3 regions of the Kribbella hippodromi genome follow, and region 3 is predicted to be linked to each of the others. Evidence: riboswitches for the same ligand, from Rfam matches in the RefSeq annotation. Region 3 holds a riboswitch; each other region holds the start of a gene.

Region 1 (6,416 bases), on a different contig from region 3:
GGGGTCAGCCCGTACGGCAGGGTCGCGGCGACCAGGTCCTCGTACGTGCACATGCCCTGGACGTCGGCGGTCCGCGCGGCCGGATCGACCGCGATCACGCCGGTCAGGTTCGACACGTCCAGGCCCGGCGTGTCGACGGCCGTGCGCGGGCGGAACAGGTTCGAACTGCGCTTCGCGAGCCGTACGGGGGCACCTGGCGGGATGCGCTGATAGGACTCCCGCAGCCGCCCGACGGCCTGATCGTGAGCGAGCGTGGCCGCAACATCCGATGTCGAAGGCACCGATCCAGAGTACGACGGTGCTCACGGTCTGGCACGGGAGTTCAAACTGTCGGAGCGGCCGAGTAGGTTCGTTCCATGGCTGATGTGGTGAAGGCATGGCTCCCCTGGGCGGACCCGGACGGGTTCCTCGGCGGCGTCCCCGCGGGCTTCGACGTGGAGGTGTACTCGGGCGCCGAGCGGCCGAAGTCGCTCGCCGAGGTCGAGTTCTACGTGCCCAGTTACATGGGCGGCGGTGACGTGTTCGACATCGTCCGGGAGATGCCCGCGCTGAAGGTCGTCCAGCTGCAGACCGCCGGGTTCGAGAACGTTCAGTCCCGGGTCGCCGACGATGTGACGCTGTGCAATGCGCGGGGCGTCCACGACGCGTCCACGGCTGAGCTGGCGGTCGGGCTGATCCTCGCCTCGTACCGGCGGCTGCCGCGGGCCGTCCGCGACCAGGAGCGGCAGGTCTGGCCGGGGTCGTACGACCAGGTCGACGACTCGCTGGCCGACCGGACCGTGCTGATCCTCGGGTACGGCGCGATCGGCGAAGCGCTCGAGCGCCGGCTGACCGGGTTCGAGTGTGAGGTGATCCGGGTCGCGCGGCGGGCGCGGGACGGCGTACACCCCTTCACCGAGCTGCCGGAGCTGCTGCCGCGAGCGGACGTGGTCGTGCTGCTGACACCGGCGACGCCGGAAACGACGCGGATGGTGGACGCGAAGTTCCTGGCCCAGCTGAAGGACGGGGCGCTGCTGGTGAATGTCGCTCGTGGTGTCGTGGTGGACACGCAGGCGTTGCTGGCCGAGCTCGGGACGGGCCGGATCAGCGCCGCGCTGGACGTGACCGATCCCGAGCCGTTGCCGACCGGACATCCGCTGTGGTCTGCTCCGAACGTACTGATCAATCCGCATCGCGGTGGTGCCTCGACGGCGTTCGCGCCGCGGGTGGCGCGGCTGGTGCGCGCGCAGCTGGCGCGGTACGCGTCGGGGGAGCCGTTGATCAATGTAGTAGCCGGGCCGCCGAGGTAGGGAGGACAACGATGTCCGAGGCAGTGTTGCTGATCGGGACCAAGAAGGGCCTGTGGATCGGCCGGAGCGATGCCGGCCGCCGGGAGTGGCGGCTGGACGGGCCGGTGCCGGAGTTCGAGATGCAGGGTGTGTACGCGGTCGGCGTCGACACCCGCGGCGAGCGACCACGGCTGTTCGTCGGCGGCACGAGTGAGCACTGGGGGCCGGCGGTCTTCCACTCCGACGACCTCGGCGCGACCTGGGCCGAGCCGCCGGAGGGCTCGATCGGGTTCCCGGCCGACGCCGGCGCGTCGCTCGAGCGGGTCTGGCAGATCCAGCCCGCGCCGGCCGACCAGCCAGGCGTCGTGTACGCCGGGTCGCAACCGTCCGCGTTGTGGAAGTCCACCGACGGGGGAGTGACGTTCGAGCTGGTCCGCGGCCTGTGGGATCACCCGCACCGGACCGAATGGGACGCCGGTTTCGGCGGGCAGGCCGTCCACACCGTGCTGCCGCATGCGACCGACCCGGACCGGCTCAGCGTGGCGATGTCGACCGGTGGTGTCTATCAGACGAGTGATGGCGGAGCGACCTGGGCGCCCGCGAACCACGGCATCAAGGCGTACTTCATGCCCGATCCCGACCCGGAGTTCGGCCAGTGCGTGCACAAGCTGGCGGGGCATCCGGACGTACCCGAACGGATGTTCGCGCAGAATCACCATGGTGTGTACCGGTCGGATGACGGCGGGGCGATCTGGAAGTCGATCGCGGACGGGCTGCCGTCGGACTTCGGGTTCCCGATCGTCGTGCATCCGCACGAGCCGGAGACCGTGTACGTGTTTCCGCTGATCGCGGACGGGAATCGGGTTCCGCCCGACGCGAAGTGCCGGGTGTACCGGTCGCGGGATGCCGGTTCGACGTGGGAAGCGTTGACGGCTGGGTTGCCGGACGTGTCGTACGTGCCGGTGCTGCGGGATGCGATGACCACCGATACCGCTGATCCGGCGGGGGTTTACGTGGGGACACGGGACGGATGTGTGTACGCGAGCGCGGACGCGGGCGATACGTGGACCGAGGTTGCGCGGCATCTGCCCGACATCCTCACCGTGCGCGCCGCGGTCGTGTGACGGCGTTCTTGTGATGACGGTGCGATGCGTGATGGTGGTGGTGTGATGGGTGGGGAGCAGGCGGCGGTTTCGCGGGTTGTGGTGCGGTTGCCTACTGTGCTGCGGCCGTTCGCGGGTGACGTGGACCGGGTTGAGGTTGAGGTCGTGGGTGATGGCGGGGCGACTGTTGCCGGGGTGTTCGCGGCGCTGGAGCTGCAGCACCCGGCGTTGCGGCGCCGGCTGACCGATGAGCAGGGTGCTGTCCGGCGACATGTGAACATCTACCTCGGCAACGACAACATCCGCGACCTGTCCGGCCTCCAGACCCCGCTGTCGGCAGGCGACGAGCTCCTGATCCTCCCCAGCGTCGCCGGCGGCTGACAACCGCTCGTCGGCAGTCGAAGTCGAACGCGACTACCCCGCGGTCGAGGTGTGCGGGCTGTCCGCCACCGGCGCCGCGGGAGGAGGCTCCTGCTGGCGACAAAATAGGTGGGGGTTCCGCGGTTGGCCGGGCTAGCGTCTGGTCGCATGAGTGACGTACTGCTCCTGACCGGTCCGTCAGGTTCGGGCAAGACGACCGTGGGCCGGTTGCTGGCGACCGGGGCGGCGCGACCGACGGTGCATGTGACGACCGACGAGTTCTTCCGCGCGATCCGGACCGGGTTCGTGGAACCGTACCTGCCCGGTGCGGAGCGGCAGAATGAGATTGTCGTGGATGCGATCGTGGCGGCGGTGGCGGTGTACGCACGCGGCGGGTACGACGTGGTGGTGGATGGGGTCATCGGCCCGTGGTTCCTCGGTCCGTACCGCCGGGCGGCTGTCGAAGGGCAGTGGACGATGTCGTACGTGGTGCTGCGCCCGGACCTGGCCACCACCCTCCGCCGCGGCCAGGCGCGCGGCGGTGTCGAGCTGACAGATGCTGAGGCCCTGACCGGCCTGCATGGTCAGTTCGCCGACCTCGGTGCACTGGAGTCGCACACCTTCGACACCACCACGCTGGACGCCGCCGAGACAGCCGCTGCCGTACGCAAAGCAGTTGCCGCAGGCACCTACCTGCTCAGTGCCTGAAGAGTCGCACCCCGGTCGGTGACCAGGTGATGTTGTTTTCGGCGCACGCGGCCGCGACTTCGGCCGAGCGAATCGACCCACCCGGCTCCGCGATATGCGCGACACCGAACCGCGCTGCCTCCTCGACGTTGTCGGTGAATGGCAACGCGCCGTCGGACACCATCGACACCCCCGTCAACGGTTCGGCCGATCGGCGCGACCACCACAGCAACGCCTTCTCACCGGCCAGCCGAGTACAGTCCACCCGCGACTGCTGCCCCGCCCCGATCCCGATCGCCATCCCGTCCTTCACCATCACCACGGTGTTCGATTGCGTATACCGGGCAACAATCATCCCCAGCAACAGATCCTGCCGCGCGCCGTCCGGCACCGCCGCGTCAAACTGATCGACGGCCAGCGGAATCGCATCCCGCTCCTGCACCAACCGCACCCCGTACACCTCGCGCACCTCTTCAGCCGGCGGTTCAAAGTCTGGATCGGCCTCCAGCACGAGATACGTACCGCGCTTCTTCGCCGCCAGAACCTCCACCACCCCCTCGCCGTACCCAGGCGCGATGATCCCGTCCGACACCACCCGCTTCAGTACGCCGGCCAGCTCGAGGTCCACCGGATGCGACACCGCGACGAAATCCCCGTACGACGACTTCGGGTCGGCGTCGCGCGCCCGTTCGTACGCGGCGGTGACTGTCTCACCCAGCGCGGCCCCGGCCGGTGACACGTGCTTGTACGAGGCGGCTGCTGGTACGCCGAACGCACGCGCTGCCTCGCGTACGAGCTGCCAACCGGTCAGTGCGTCGAGGAGATTGATGTACGACGGCTCGCCCGCGACCACCTTGAACGGTGGACTGCCGACGGGGGTGAACGAAGCAGCTTGGTGGGGATTCATTCCGTAGCGCAAATGCATCAGAAACCTCCGACGAAATCGGAGGCGCCCAGGCGGACGACGCCTTGCAGGTAACCCGCTCCCCGGTGGTACTCCACCCTCGCCAGTCGCGGTACCTCCACCCTACTTCCGCGCGCGGACCACCAGCAGGCGGGACTCGTCCGTCAGCGCCTCCCCGTGCCAGCCGCCGTCGATCTTCACGTCCGTGAAACCAGCGCGCCGGAGATCGGTCGTGATCTCGGCGGGGGAGCGGAAGTGCAGCACGTTCCGGTACACGGCGACGGTGCCGTCCGGGAAAACGTTGTGGGCGTCGAAGACCACCCGTCCGTCGGCGACCTCGATCAGGTCGAGCCACTCGCGGAGCCGGCCGACCGGTGTGTCGCGCTCGCCGTCCGTTGCCTCGCGCGTCCACTGCTCCCACGCGCGCGCCGCCGGGTGCCGTGACTCGAAGGCGATCATCCCGCCGGACCGCAGCGCCCCCGCAAGCGCACTCAGCGCCGGTACATGATCCGCCCCGCTCACATGCATCATGGTGTTTCCACTGCTGACCACGAGATCCACGTCCCCGCCCGGCTCGACCGCGCGATAGTCACCGTCGATCCAGCGAACCACATCCGCACCCGGCCGGCGGCGCGCGTATCCGAGCATCGTCGGACTCGGATCCACCCCGATCACCACCCGCCCAGGCGCAACCAGCGAACGCGTCAGCAGCCCGGTCCCACACCCGAAGTCCAGAACCTTCCGCGTACCAGCCGCGAGCGCCCGGTAGTACGCATGATCCTCCCCGGCCGGATTGTCCAAGTCGTACAGCCCCACCAACCGCACATCCCCGTACGCATCCGCATCCACGCCGAAACCCTAAGCCTGCCCCCTGAACTGAAGGGTTGCCCCCTGAGAATCCGAGGGGGCAACCCTTCAGCTCAGGGGGCAAGCCAATGCGGGCGGGGCGAGCGCCCGCATCGGCTTGGGGTGGGCGGGGTTACAGGGCGGAGACCCAGCCGTAGATGTTGCCGGGGCGGCCGGCGTTCTTGGCGCGCTTCGGGTCGAACGGGCCGTACTTGGAGACCTGGTTGTTCGCGTTGCCTTCGACCGTGGTGATGTAGCCGTTGGAGGCGACGGCGACCACGACGCCGGTGTGCACGCTGGTGTCGGTGTTCTGCGGGCCGGTGCCGTAGAGCACGATGTCGCCGGGCTGCATGCCGGTGTTGGTGGAGTGGGCGCGGCCCTTGTTCTGGCCCCACGTGTAGATGTCACCGGTGAAGCCGTAGTTGGGGATGTTGATGCCGGCCTGGCGCCAGGTCCAGGTGGCGAAGTGCGCGCACCAGGGTTCGCACGGGCCGTACGGGTTGCAGTTGCTGCCGGGCGGCGTCTCCTGCTGGCCGACTTCGCCGTTGGCGGCGTTCACGATCGTGGTCCTGGTGTCGGCGGCGCTGGCGGTCAGCGGGCCGGACAGAGCCACCGAGCTGAACAACGCGATCAGCACAGCGGCGAGCAGTAGCCGCAGAGATAACCGGGGGCGGGAGCACTGGGCGAGTCGCATGGGTCACTCCGATCTGGAGAGGGGGCGGTATAAAACTTTCAAGCGATCTCTCTAAACCAGTATGTGACTAACCAACGATGAACCACCATTACAGTGGTATTAATTCGCCGAAGGTCCACCCATAAGACAGTGGTCTCAAAGTACGAGACGCTGAGCCGTTGAACTTGACCCGATCGCCGTCTGTCGGCGAATAATGCCTACATGCGATCGATTCTCCTCGTACTTGTGCGGCGCGCCGACTGACGCGACCACTGAGTCGAGCGCGCCCCTTCAGCCAACCGGCGGAAGGGGTTTTTTGTTGCCAATGCGACTATCTGGGACCCAGTAGCGCGGCGGGAACGGCCACGAGCGAGGATGGATCGGTCGCGAAAAAGCCATCAAGGCCACATCGTGACAGGACTGAGGGAAGGCACTCATGAGTGAGCAGCTGACCGGGGCACAGGCTCTGATCCGCGCACTGGAACATGCCGGAGTGGACACCGTCTTCGGCATCCCGGGCGGCGCGATCCTCCCGGCGTACGACCCGATGCTCGACTCGACCCAGATCCGCCACA
Region 2 (6,416 bases), on a different contig from region 3:
ATGGCGATGCAGGGCCTGACCGTGGTGCCACTGTTCGCCGGCTACGACGAGGACATCAAGGGTGGCCGGATCTTCTCGTACGACCCGACCGGTGGTCGCTACGAGGAGACCCACTTCTACAGCGTCGGTTCGGGTTCGCTGTTCGCCCGCGGCGCGCTGAAGAAGCTGTACCGCGAGGACCTGTCCGAGACCGACTGCGTGACGGTGGCGATCCAGTCCCTGATCGACGCCGCCGACGACGACTCGGCCACCGGCGGCCCGGACATGCTGCGGCGGATCTTCCCGGTGGTCGGCGTGGTCACCGCGCACGGCTACCGGCGGCTGCCGGAGGACGAGGTCGCGGCGCTGGTCGACGCGGCCTGGTCGCAACGGCACACCCGGCCCGACGGCCCGGCCTCGGCGTCCCTGACCTGACCACCTGCCCGATCGACTGATTAGAGGACGACAGATTCGATGAGCGTTCCGTTCTACGTCTCGCCCGAACAGCTGATGCGGGACCGGGCCGACTTCGCCCGGAAGGGCATCGCCAAGGGCCGCAGCGCGATCGCGTTGCAGTACGCCGACGGCATCCTGTTCGTCGCGGAGAACCGCTCGCCCGCGCTGCACAAGGTGGCCGAGATCTACGACCGGATGGCGTTCGCCGCCGTCGGCCGGTACAACGAGTTCGAGAACCTGCGGATCGCCGGGGTCCGGCTCGCGGACATGCGCGGGTACTCGTACGACCGGCGGGATGTCACCGGAAGGGCGCTCGCCAACGCGTACGCGCAGACGCTCGGCGCGATCTTCTCCTCCGGTGGCGAGAAGCCGCTCGAGGTGGAGATCCTGGTCGCCGAGATCGGTGCCAGCGCGGCCGAGGACCAGATCTACCGGCTCACCTACGACGGGTCGATCGCGGACGTTCGTGGGTACGCGGTGATGGGTGGCGCGGCCGAGCAGGTCGCCGACTACATCGGCGAGCACTACAGCGACGGGATCTCGCTGGCCGGGGCGCTGCGGCTGGCCGTCGACGCGCTCGGGCACGACGGGACCGAGGTCCGGGAGCTGACTCCGGACCAGCTCGAGGTCGCGGTGCTGGACCGGACCCGGACGCAGGTCCGCAAGTTCAAACGGATGTCCGAGGAGACGCTCGCGGGCATCCTGACCGACTCCCGTCCGGCAGCCGGCACCTCGGAAGAGTCTGGCAAGTCCGGCGACGATGCAGGCGCCGGGAGCGACGACGGCTCGGCGGCCGGGGCCGACGGGTCAGCCGGTGCCGGTGGTTCGTCCGGCTCCGGTGGTTCGGCTGGGTCCGGCGCGTCCGGTGCTGGCTCGGCCGACGACGACGCACCGATCGCGCCGCCGGAAGACCCCGACGACGACAACCGTCCGCTGTGACGGATCAGCAGAACGCCTCAGCCGCCACCGACAACGTGGCGGCTGAGCCGTTTCCGGGGTTACCCACGGATCGGCCCGAGGATCCTGTTGCGTGGGAGTTGCTGGGGGAGGAGCCGGGGTTTCAGCGGTTTTTGACGGTGAAGCTGCGGCGGTACCGGATGCCGGACGGGACCGAGGTCGAGTGGGACGTGTTCGGCCCGAAGTCGGAGGAAGGGATTGCGGCCGGGATCACGGTGCTTCCGTTGACCCCGGAGGGGCGGATTGTGACGATCCGGATGTTCCGGGCCGGTCCGGACAGCATCGTGACGAACCTGCCGGGCGGTCTGGTGGAGCCGGGGGAGGACGTCGCGGTGGCCGGTGCCCGCGAGCTCGAGGAGGAGACCGGGTACACCTGCGAGACGCTCGACGTGGTCGGCTGGCAGTGGTCCGGTGCGTCCTCGACGTTCCGCAAGTACGTCGGGATCGCCCGCGGCTGCCGTCCGGACGGGAAGCAGCAGCTGGACGAGGCCGAGGATTGCGTACCGGTCGAGCTGACCGTGGACGCATTCCGTACCGAACTCCGCACTCCGGGTGCGATGACGGGCATCGATGCGGCCTATCTTGCGTTGGACCATGCAGGACTGCTGTGAATCCCTGAGATCTCTCACCGAATGAGGACTGTGATGGCTGACTGGAACGCGAGCATCATCGAGGAATTCCGCGCGAACGACGGCAAGGTCGGCGGCAACTTCGAAGGTGCCCCGATGACCCTGCTGCACCACCGCGGCCGGAAGAGCGGCCAGGAGTACGTCGCCCCGACGATGTACTTGGCCGACGAGAACGACCCGGACACCGTGTACGTCTTCGCCAGCAAGGCCGGCGCCCCGACGGACCCGGAATGGTACAAAAACCTGGTCGCGGCCGGTGAAGGCACGATCGAGCGCGGTACGGAGACGTACAAGGTGACTGTCCGTGACGTCACCGGCGACGAGCGGGACCGGATCTACGCCGAGCAGGCGCGCCGCTACCCGGGCTTCGCCGAGTACGAGGTGAAGACCGCCGGCATCCGCACCATCCCGGTCCTCGAGCTGCGCCGCGCCTAGACCATGGAGCCGCAGCAGCGCAGCAGCCGCCCGGATGGATTCGCGCTCGGGGACACTGTCGGGCTGCTGCACGGCCCGACCACCGATCCGGACGCCGAGCGGCTGGTCCGCGCGACCCTGACCCGCGCGGCTGTCCGGACGATTGTGGACGGCGAAGCGGCCGTGACCATCCACCTAGGCGGCACCGGCCTCGACGTGCGGCCGGCCGCGGACCTGCCTGCCGAGGGGTACGTCGTTGCCGTCGGCGCCAATCACGTCGTGCTGGACGGCGTCGACGCACGCGGGACGTACCACGCCGCGCTGACCTTCGACGAGCTTGTCCAAGGCAACGAGGTGGACGGCGTCGAGGTCCGCGACTGGCCGACGCTGCGCTATCGCGGCTCGATCGAAGGCTTCTACGGCACGCCCTGGTCGCACGCCGATCGGCTGGATCACCTGGACTATCTCGGCGCGCACCGGATGAACACGTACCAGTACGCGCCGAAGGATGACGCCTTTCACCGCGAGCAGTGGCGCGACCCGTACCCGCCGGACAAACTCGCCGAGCTGGGCGAGCTGATCGAGCGAGCAAGCCGCAACAAGGTCGACTTCACCTTCGCGCTCTCGCCGGGGCTCTCGATCCGGTACACGTCGGACGAGGACTACCAGGCGCTGGTCGCCAAGTTCGAGGCGTTGTACGAGCTGGGCGTGCGGGTGTTCAACGTCCCGCTCGACGACATCGAGTACGAGACGTGGCACTGCCCCGAGGACGCCGAGAAGTACGGCACCGGTGGCGGCGCGGCGGGTACGGCGCAGGCGGACTTGTGCAATCGGGTTCAACGCGAGTGGATCGCCACGAAGCCGGATGTCGCGCCGCTGCAAATGGTGCCGACGGAGTACTACAACGTCGACGAATCACCGTACAAACAGGCCTTGCGCGAGCGGATGGACCCGGCCGTGATCGTGCACTGGACCGGAACCGCGGTGGTGCCGGAGCAGATCACGAGCGCACAAGCGGCCGCGGCGAAGGCGGTGTTCGGGCACGACATCCTGATCTGGGACAACTACCCGGTCAACGACTACGCCCACGGCCGGATCCTGCTGGCCGCGTACACCGGTCGTGAGCCTGCACTGGCGGAGCAGGTCGTCGGCGTGATCTCGAACCCGATGAACCAGGCCGCGGTCAGCAAGCTCGCGCTCTACTCGTTCGCCGAGTTCGGCTGGAAGCCGGCCGCGTACGACGCGCACGCGTCCTGGCACCGGGCGATCGCCGAACGCGCCGGGGGAGACGAGGACACGATCCGTGCGCTGGAGGTGTTCGCGGACCTGACCACGTACGACGGCATGCTGCACTTGGCCAACGCACCGGTCCTGGCCGGGAACCTGGCTGCGTTTCGTACGACCTGGGAGGCGGGTGACCTGGCCGGCGCGATCGCCGGCCTCGAGCCGTACTTCGAGGCGATCGAGAACGCACCGGCTCAGCTCCGCGCCGGCCTGATCGACCCCGCCTACGCCGACGAGGCGGATGCTTGGCTCGACGCGTCGTTCTACTGGGGTCAAGCCCTGCGCCAGGCGCTCCGCGTGCTGGAGGCACAGGCGGAGGGCAACAAGTCGGCCGTCGCGACCGCACGAGCGGAGATCCGGCACCTGACCGACCGCGCCGAAGCGATCCGGGACATCCGCGTTCCGCACTCCAATACGCATCCCCGGATCGGCGACGGAGTGGCAGACGCATTCATCGCCGAGGTGACCAGCCGGGTACCCTGACACCGGACCGCGACTGGCGCTGAGGTGGATCACCACCGGGGAACGGTCTGCCATCCGGCTTCGCCGCGCGCCTGGGCACCCTGACGATGACAGAGGTGCGCGGATGACTGCTGAACTGATGATCGGGACCGACCTCGCCGCCGAGATGGTGGCCAAGGCGGCGGAGCGGGCGCGGGCGCTGCAGGAGCGGACCGGCGTCCAGCCGTGCCTCGCGACCGTGCTGGTGGGTGACGACCCGGCGTCGGCCACCTACGTACGGATGAAGCAGAACCGGTCGAAGAAGGCCGGGATCGCTTCGGTCAGCGTCGTGCTGCCCGCCGAAACGTCGACCCACGAGTTGGTCGCGGAGATCCGGAAGCTGTCCGAGGACCCGGCCGTGCACGGGATTCTGCTGCAGCACCCCGTACCCGCGCAGATCGACGAACGGGCCGCCTTCGAGGCGATCGACCCGGCCAAGGACGTGGACGGCGTGACGATGCGGTCGTTCGCGGCGATGGCGTTCGGGGATCCCGGTTTCCGGTCCGCGACACCCGGCGGGATCATGCGGCTGCTGGCGGCGTACGACGTACCGCTGGAAGGCGCGCACGCCGTCGTGATCGGCCGCAGTCCGATCCTCGGCAAGCCGGCCGGCATGTTGCTGCTGGCATCGAACGCGACGGTCACGTACGCGCACTCCCGTACCCAAAACCTGCCCGAGCTGGTCCGGACCGCAGATGTGGTGGTCGCGGCCGTCGGGAAGCCGGAGTTCGTCCGCGGTGACTGGCTGAAGCCGGGCGCGGTCGTGGTCGATGCCGGGTACAACGAGGGCAATCTGGGCGACGTGCACTTCGCCGAAGCGGCCGCGGTGGCGCGCCTGATCACGCCGGTTCCGGGCGGGGTCGGACCGATGACGATCGCCCTGTTGCTGGAGCAGACAGTGGACGCGGCTGAGACGGCTGTCCAGTCTTTGACCACCTTGGCCTAGGCTTGGGGGGACAGCGAGTGATGGCCTGAGGAGGCGAGACGTGGCGGTACGGGCGATCCGGGGTGCCACCCAGCTGGACGTCGACGAGCGCGAGCACCTGCTCGAGCGGTCCGCGGAGCTGGTGAAGGCGGTCCTGGAGGCGAACGATCTGGAGAACGAGGACCTGATCAGCATCCTCTTCACCGTCACGTCGGACCTGCGGTCGGAGTTTCCCGCCGTCGCCGGGCGGCAGATCGGGCTCACCGACGTACCGCTGATGTGCATGCAGGAGATCCCGGTCCCGCACGCGCTGCCCCGGGTGGTGCGGCTGATGCTGCACACCGAGACGCCGCGGTCGCGGGACAAGATCCAGCACGTGTACCTGCACGGGGCGGTCGCGCTGCGTCCGGATCTGACCGGCGCCCAGTGAGCGAGATCCAGTGAACGCGACCGCCGTGACCAAAGCCATCGTGAGCGAAGCCGCCGTGAGCGAGTCGTGCGGTGAGTGAGCTGCGTGGCCCGGTCCGGATCGTCGGGACCGGGCTGATCGGTACGTCGATCGGCCTCGCGCTGGCCCGGCTCGGCGTGGTCGTGGAACTCGTCGACGGCAACGCCGACAACGCGCTGATGGCCGAGCGGATCGGCGCCGGATCACGGTCGGTCGAGCTCGAACCACAGCTGGTCGTCGTTGCCGTACCGCCCGACCATGCCGGCACGGTGATCGCGCAGCAGCTCGAGCTGACCGAGCGCAGCGGGGCGATCGTCACCGACGCGGCCAGCGTGAAGTCCAAGCCGCTCGCGGATACGCGCCGGCTCACCGGCGATCTCAGCCGGTACGTCGGTAGTCACCCGATGGCCGGCTCGGAGCGAAACGGCCCGCTGGCTGGGCGCGCCGACCTGTTCGACGGCGCTACCTGGGCGATCACGCCGCATGAGACCAGCGACCCCGAAGCGGTTGATCTGGTCCGGCGGCTGGCCGAGGCTGCAGGTGCGCGGACGGTCGAGATGTCGGTCGAGGACCACGATCTCGGTGTGGCTCGCGTGTCGCATCTGCCGCATCTGATGTCGGCGCTCGCGGCCGGCACGCTGACGGACGCGCCGTCGTCGCATCTGCAGTTGTCCGGTCAGGGGGTGCGGGACGTGACGCGAATCGCGGCCGGTGATCCGAAGCTGTGGACCCAGATCGTGTCCGCGAACTCGACCGCGCTGACCGGCCTGCTGGAGCAGATCCGCGGTGAGCTCGATCGGCTGCTCGTTGCCCTGGGCAAGGA
Region 3 (6,416 bases):
CGCCCTCACCGCCGGAGACGTCCCTGATGGGGGAGAGGGATCTTGCCAGCCGATCCAGCCACTGAGGAGTGACCAGATCGGCCCGGATCCCGTCGATCGGCCGAGCGCCCGTACGGCGCAGGCGCCACCACGCACCGTGCGGCGTGACGACCGCCTTGGCCTCGTCGGGGAGCTGGCGCTCGTCGGCGTCCAGACAGATGAACCGGACCCCGACGGACGGACCATCACGGAGCAGCGCCACTACTCCGGGCAGCAAGCGCAGGCGGCGAGCACCGTCCATCACGACCACGAGTTGCTGTGCAAAGGCGGGCGCTTCGGTGATCGAGTTGCCGAGCGATTTGCGCCGGGCTTCGACGAGCGCGGTCAGCTCGGCGATCCGCCGGATCGTGGTCTCGTCATCGTTGCCGACGGCATTGAGATAGCCGTCGTCCTCGCCGCCGCGCAGATGCGGCAGCCAACGGGTCCAGGCCCAGTCCGCGGCGGTCTCCGGCGGGCACAGGACCATCAGTCGCAGCGTCTGCGGACTGTGCAACGTAGCGAGTTGCCCAGTCAGCCAGGCGCCGAGGCGCTGCGAGTCACCGTTCGGCGCGGCGATCCCCAGGACGCCTGAGGACGACAGCGAAACAGTCGCCGGGACATCGGGAGCAGTCCAGGTACGCCGCCGTACGTGACTGTCCTTTGTCGCGTCCTCGACCACAACCTCACTGTCCAGGTCGGCCGTACCGAGCCGGAGCTCCAGCCAGTCCGGGTCGGTCGGGCGGCGTTCCCAGAGCCTGGAGCGAGGGCCGGTCGCGAACAGCAGCAGGTTTGCCGCGTCTGGTACGTCGCGCCGGCGGGCCTCGCGTTCCTCGGCGAGGGCGTCCATCGCCGCGGCCTCGATCCGGCGCTTCCGGTCCCGGTACTCGGCCAGCTGCTGCTTGTAGCTCGTCTTGCCTTCGCGGCGGCTCTGAAAGTACTGACCGAGGTAGAGAAGTGGCGAGAGCAGCCCGAAGAGCAGCATGCCTGGCTGCCGCAGGAACACCGCCATCGCGACCGACGCGACCAGGGGGAGGGCCATCATCATCAGCGGGAAGCTCTGCCGGCGCGGCTTCTCGGGCTCGGGCGGCAGGGTGAATTCGGTTCGCCTGGGTGGTGGCAGCAGCCGTGGTGGGCGGTTGAAGTCGAGGATTCCGCCGTTGGGATCGGCGGAAAGCGAGGCATCGGGAGGCTGGACTGCGGCCAGTTCGAGGACAACCGGTCCTACAGTCAGCTGCGAGCCGGTTGCCCAGGTCCGGCCGGACCATTTGTTCGTAGCGGTCTGCGGGCGGCGGTCCACCTCGAGCAAAGCGGCCCGATGACCTGGCGGCAGCATCTCCACATCCGTGCCAGTCCCGGTGCCGGGGAGCACGATCGGGCCGGCCGCTGGATCGTGCGGCCGGTCTGGTGCCTGCGCGGATTCGGGTACCTCGGATCGAAAGGTCACCTCGCCCGAGGTGGTCACCGTCACCGTACCGACCGAGTCCGGGATGCCCGCCCCGGCGAGACGTACGGCTGAGTCCGCCGTGGTGCCGATCGTGTAGCTTCCGATGCCCAACCGGTGAACGCCGCCGGCGCCGGGGCCGCTGACTACGCGGAGCTCGATCAGCCCTTGCGGTTCCGCGGGCAGACAGCCACGCGAGTCTCCGAGGCTGACAACGGAGCCCTCACGCAGCGGCGAGGCGGCGATCGTGGCGCCGGGATCGACCAGGGCGCTGCCGACGTAGATCGCAGGCTGTACGCGAGCTCCGTGCAGGCTTGTCACCGAGGCGGTCCCCGGGGGCGACGACAGCCCGCTGACGGCGGCGACCAGTTGCGGTACTACCGCGGACACCTTCGTCTCGGCGTCGGCTTTGACGAGGACATCCGCGCGTACGCCGAGCACGGGATCGACCACGGTGAGCACAACCTGCATTCGCCTGATTCCCCGTCCGTCGCACCGACTGTCAACCAGAGACTACGACGTGTCAGGACCCATCATGGTGCTTGGCCAGTGCCGCGAAGATCGTGAGCGCGTCCGAAAGCGCGGCCACGTCATGCGTACGAATGAAGTCCGCGCCCTGAGCGGCTGCGTACAGCTCGGCGGCCAAGGTTGCCGGGCCGATGTCCACGAGGTCTCTGTCGGTCAGGGCGCGGAGGAACGACTTCCTGGACGGCGAGATCAGGACCGGCAAGCCGTACCGGGCCTTGATCTCCGCGAGCCCGGCGAGGACCGTGCTCCGTCGGAGAACGAGTCAGTCGTGACGTTGACGATCCCCACCACCCGGGGCCGCGTTGCCCAAACGTCCGGTCCACCGAATCCGTCCACGCCGTGCCTCCCAGGGAAAGTCCGAGAAGCCCAGGCGCGCGGCACGACGTCATCCGACGAGGCCGCTCCCCGATGGTGAACCCATCCAGACGCCAGTCACGACCCACCGGCCACCTTACCTACTTGACCAGGCCGTGGATGGCGTGGTCGGCGAGGGTGGCGGCGATGCGTTCGTGCTGCTCGGGGGTGTCGCGGGCCTCGTCCGGGCGGTACCAGACATGCATCCAGTTCACGGCGCCGAGCATCGCCTTCGCGATCAGGTTCGCGTCGGTGTCGCGGAACGCGCCGGTCTTGATGCCCTCCTCGACCACCTTGACGTAGTAGTCCTCGAACTTCCGCCGCATCTGGAGGATCTCCTCCATCGCGGCGCCTTGGCTGCGGCCTTCGCCGGCCAGGTGGATGTCGATCAGGAACTGGCCGACGCCCATGTACGTGTGGTGCTCCATCATCATCAGCGCGTGCTGCCGGACCATCTCCCGGAGTTTGACGGCCGGCTCCAGGTCGTCGCGTTCGGCGGTCGGCCCGATCGCCTCCAGGATCCACTCGATGCCGCGGCGGTGGATGCCGATGAAGAGCTCGCCCTTGGTCCGGAAATAGTGATAGATCCGTCCTTTGGTCGCGCCCAGGACGTCGGCGACGTCGTCGATGGACGTCGCCGCGTAGCCGCGCTCGGAGAACGCGAGCGCGGCGGCGTCCAGGATCTCGCGGGCGCCCATCTGACGCTTGGGGTCCTGTGAACGACTGGTGACGTTCGGTTGCCTCATGCGGACATACTACCGAGACGGATGGTCACGTCGAAGGCCACAGCGGGAATCATCGGGTCCTCTCAGAGCTTGGCGCCGCCGTCGACGTACAGCGTCTGGCCGGTGATGTACGACGCCTCGTCGCTGCACATGAACGCGGCGGCCGCGGCGACGTCCGCGGGCTCGCCGACCCGTTTCACCGGGTTCTTCTCGGCGCCGAGGCGCCGGAACTCGTCGACGTCCAGCTTCAGCCGGGCCGCGGTCGCGTCGGTCATCTCGGACACGATGAACCCGGGCGCGATCGCGTTCACGTTGATCCCGAACGGCCCGAGTTCGATCCCGAGCGAGCGGGTCAGGCCCTGGATGCCCATCTTCGCGGTGGCGTAGTTGGTCTGCGCCTTCTTGCCGAGTGCGGATGTACTGGAGAGATTGAGGATCTTGCCGTAGCGCTGCTCGACGAAGTGCTTCTGGACGGCCCGGCTCATCAGGAACGCACCGCGCAGGTGCACATCCATCACCAGGTCCCAGTCGTCCTCGGTCATCCTGAACAGGTAGTTGTCCCGCGTGACGCCGGCATTGTTGACCAGTACGTGGACCCCGCCCAGCTCGCCCATGACCCGGCCGACGGCGGCCGCGACGTCCGTACCGTCGCTGATGTCCGCGCCGACCGCGATCGCCTTCGCGCCGCCGGTCAGCGGCAGGCCGGCGACGGCCTTTGCGGCCGCGGTCTCGTCGAGGTCGATCAGCGCGATGCCGGCGCCTTCCGCGGCCAGCCGGCCGGCGATGCCCAGCCCGATCCCGCGGGCGCCGCCGGTGATGACGGCGATCCGCCCTTCATAGCGTCCCATTGATCCTGCTCTCCTTGTCGGGGGTCGGTCAGGTCCGGCTCGGAACCAGCAGCCGGACGGTCTCCGCGATGCACGCGGGTTTGCTCTCGCCGTCGATCTCCACCGTGAAGCTGACGACGGCCTGGAGGCCGGCATCGGTGTCCGTCACGCCGGCCAGCGTCGCGTGGGCGCGGATGCGGGCCCCGACCCGGACGGGGTGCGGGAACCGGACCCGGTCCAGGCCGTAGTTGATCGCCATCCGGAGCCCGTCGACGGTGAAGATCGAGCGCCCGAGCGCGGGCAGCAGCGACAGCGTGAGGTACCCGTGCGCGACCGTGCCTTGGTACGGACCCGCCGCCGCCCGCTCGGGGTCGACATGAATCCACTGCCGGTCGTCGGTGATCGCCGCGAACGCGTCGACGCGGTCCTGGTCGATCTCGAGCCACTCGCCGGTGCCGAGGCTTTCCCCGATCGCGCCGCGAAGCGCCTCGACGCCGGCGAAACGACGAGTCACGCCGGCAACTCGTAGATCGTCACGTTGGCCTGCCCGCCGCCTTCGCACATGGTCTGCAGGCCGTACCGGATGCCGCGGTCGACCATGTGATGGACCAGCGTGGTGGTGATCCGGGCGCCGGAGCCGCCGAGCGGGTGCCCGAGCGCGATCGCGCCGCCGAGCGGGTTCAGCTTCTCCTCGGGGACGCCGAACTCGGCCTGCCAGGCGAGCGGGACGGACGCGAACGCCTCGTTGACCTCGAAGGCGCCGATGTCGTCGAGACTCAGCCCGGACCGCTTCAAAGCCTTGTGGGTGCCCGGGATCGGCCCGGTGAGCATGATGTTCGGGTCACTGCCCGCGACGACCGAGGTGTGCACCCGGACCAGCGGCGTCCAGCCGTGGGCCGCGGCGATTTCCGAGGTGGTGATCAGCACCGCCGCGGCGCCGTCGCTGACCTGCGAGGCGTTGCCGGCGCTGATCACGCCGTCGTCCAGGAACGAGGGCTTCAGCTTGGCCAGTACCTCGACCGTACTGTCCGGGCGAATGCCCTGATCGGCGCGGACCAGGCCGTCCGCGGTTTCGATCGCCACGATCTGCTGGTCGAACAGTCCGTCTTTGGCGGCACGAGCCGCCCGCTGGTGCGACCGTACGGCGTACATGTCCAGGTCGGTGCGGCTCAGTGACCATTGACGGGCGATCCGCTCGGCGCCCAGGCCCTGGTTCGGCATCCCCTCGCCGTAGCGCTTCACGTAGAGCTCGCCGATCGGCATCCCGTCGCGATACGTGCTGCCCATCGGGACGCGGGACATCGACTCGACGCCGCCGGCCACCGCGATGTCGTAGTGACCCGCGATCACACCGGCGGCGGCGAACGCGATGGATTGTTGGGACGACCCACACTGCCGGTCGACGGTCGTGCCGGGTACCGATTCCGGCCAGCCGGCCGACAGGACGGCGGTCCGCGCGATGTCGACCGACTGCTCGTCGATCTGGCCGACACACCCCCAGACCACGTCGTCGACCAGGGCCGGGTCCAGGCCCGCGCGGGCCGCGAGCCCTTGGAGTACCTGGGCGGACAGGTCGGCCGGGTGCAGGCCGGAGAGAACGCCGGCTCGTTTACCGATCGGCGATCTGACCGCCGCCACGATCACTGCGTCGCGCATGCCAAACTCCTAGTTGATTCATGGATCTACTGTGGTTTGAGGCCAGCTTCGTCGGAAGCTGCGGACCGCTGGGTGACTCAGTCCTGGCGGAGCGGGAAGGCCCAGGGCCGCAAGGGCGCGCCGGTGGCGCCGCGGAGCCGCAGGTTGGCCGCGAGGAAGGCGCTTTCGTACACCTTGGCCGCGGCCAGCTCCTCCAGATTGAGCGCCTCGATGATCGGCGCCCCGGCTTCGGCCAGCAGATAGGTGTGCACCGGGGTGAAGTTGTCCTCGTCGTTCGCCGGTGCCTGTTCGAGACAGGACGTGTCGGAGCCGACGATCATCGCGCCCTGGTTCACCAGGTGCACCGCCGCCGCCCGGTTGATCCCCGGCGGGTTGTCCCCCCAGGCCTCCTTCTCGGGCCAGTAGCGCATCCGCCCGGTACGGATCAGGACGACGTCGCCTTCCTGGATCTCCAGCCCTTCCGCGGCGAGGCACTCGTCCACGTCGTCGGGCGTGATCCCGTACGAGGCCGGCAGCACGTCGACGCCCCGCAGCGCCGGGAAGTCGAGCAGCACCGCCCGCGCCGCGATCGGTGGGAACTTGTCGGCGCCGTTCACCATCCAGTGCCGCGAACCGAGGTGCTCGCGTTCGGTGAAGTTGTTGTAGACCTTGCCGTGGTAGCCGTAGTGATTCAGCGTGTCGATGTGCGTACCGGTGTGGGTGTACATCAGCACCGAGTCACCCGAGTAGCTGATGTACTTCGTCAGCTCCGCCGGAATGCCCAGCCAGCCCTCGACCTCGGTACCGTGCGGCGAATGCGTCATCCAGAACTGGTACGGCGGATCGCCGATCGCCTGCCAGGACGGCATCCCGATGAAGTACTCCACC

Evidence for each region. Region 3 has a riboswitch for ZMP and ZTP ahead of ABD260_RS07790 (dihydropteroate synthase). Riboswitches for the same ligand answer to the same signal wherever they lie in the genome.
Region 1: it holds a riboswitch for ZMP and ZTP, as region 3 does, so the genes downstream of both, ABD260_RS06785 (5-aminoimidazole-4-carboxamide ribonucleotide transformylase) here and ABD260_RS07790 (dihydropteroate synthase) in region 3, are expected to answer to the same signal.
Region 2: it holds a riboswitch for ZMP and ZTP, as region 3 does, so the genes downstream of both, ABD260_RS22715 (bifunctional 5,10-methylenetetrahydrofolate dehydrogenase/5,10-methenyltetrahydrofolate cyclohydrolase) here and ABD260_RS07790 (dihydropteroate synthase) in region 3, are expected to answer to the same signal.

What each region holds. Positions count from the first base shown of each region.
Region 1 is NZ_BAAAPH010000003.1:388,920-395,335, reverse strand. Features, by position in the region: gene ABD260_RS06810 (FAD-binding oxidoreductase) at 1-281, opposite strand, end outside; gene ABD260_RS06805 (2-hydroxyacid dehydrogenase) at 357-1,289, shown strand; gene ABD260_RS06800 (WD40/YVTN/BNR-like repeat-containing protein) at 1,301-2,392, shown strand; gene ABD260_RS06795 (ubiquitin-like small modifier protein 1) at 2,417-2,752, shown strand; gene ABD260_RS06790 (phosphotransferase-like protein) at 2,900-3,439, shown strand; gene ABD260_RS06785 (5-aminoimidazole-4-carboxamide ribonucleotide transformylase) at 3,429-4,343, opposite strand; ZMP/ZTP riboswitch at 4,363-4,443, opposite strand; gene ABD260_RS06780 (class I SAM-dependent methyltransferase) at 4,446-5,171, opposite strand; gene ABD260_RS06775 (CHAP domain-containing protein) at 5,302-5,862, opposite strand; gene ABD260_RS06770 (acetolactate synthase large subunit) at 6,278-6,416, shown strand, end outside.
Region 2 is NZ_BAAAPH010000015.1:44,503-50,918, reverse strand. Features, by position in the region: gene prcB (proteasome subunit beta) at 1-414, shown strand, start outside; gene prcA (proteasome subunit alpha) at 454-1,374, shown strand; gene ABD260_RS22730 (NUDIX hydrolase) at 1,512-2,003, shown strand; gene ABD260_RS22725 (nitroreductase family deazaflavin-dependent oxidoreductase) at 2,037-2,456, shown strand; gene ABD260_RS22720 (glycoside hydrolase family 84 protein) at 2,460-4,202, shown strand; ZMP/ZTP riboswitch at 4,202-4,286, shown strand; gene ABD260_RS22715 (bifunctional 5,10-methylenetetrahydrofolate dehydrogenase/5,10-methenyltetrahydrofolate cyclohydrolase) at 4,306-5,166, shown strand; gene aroH (chorismate mutase) at 5,207-5,575, shown strand; gene ABD260_RS22705 (prephenate dehydrogenase) at 5,647-6,416, shown strand, end outside.
Region 3 is NZ_BAAAPH010000004.1:174,900-181,315, reverse strand. Features, by position in the region: partial or broken gene ABD260_RS07790 (dihydropteroate synthase) at 1,983-2,231, opposite strand; ZMP/ZTP riboswitch at 2,345-2,433, opposite strand; gene ABD260_RS07785 (TetR/AcrR family transcriptional regulator) at 2,443-3,087, opposite strand; gene ABD260_RS07780 (SDR family NAD(P)-dependent oxidoreductase) at 3,150-3,914, opposite strand; gene ABD260_RS07775 (MaoC family dehydratase) at 3,943-4,407, opposite strand; gene ABD260_RS07770 (thiolase family protein) at 4,404-5,549, opposite strand; gene ABD260_RS07765 (cyclase family protein) at 5,627-6,416, opposite strand, start outside.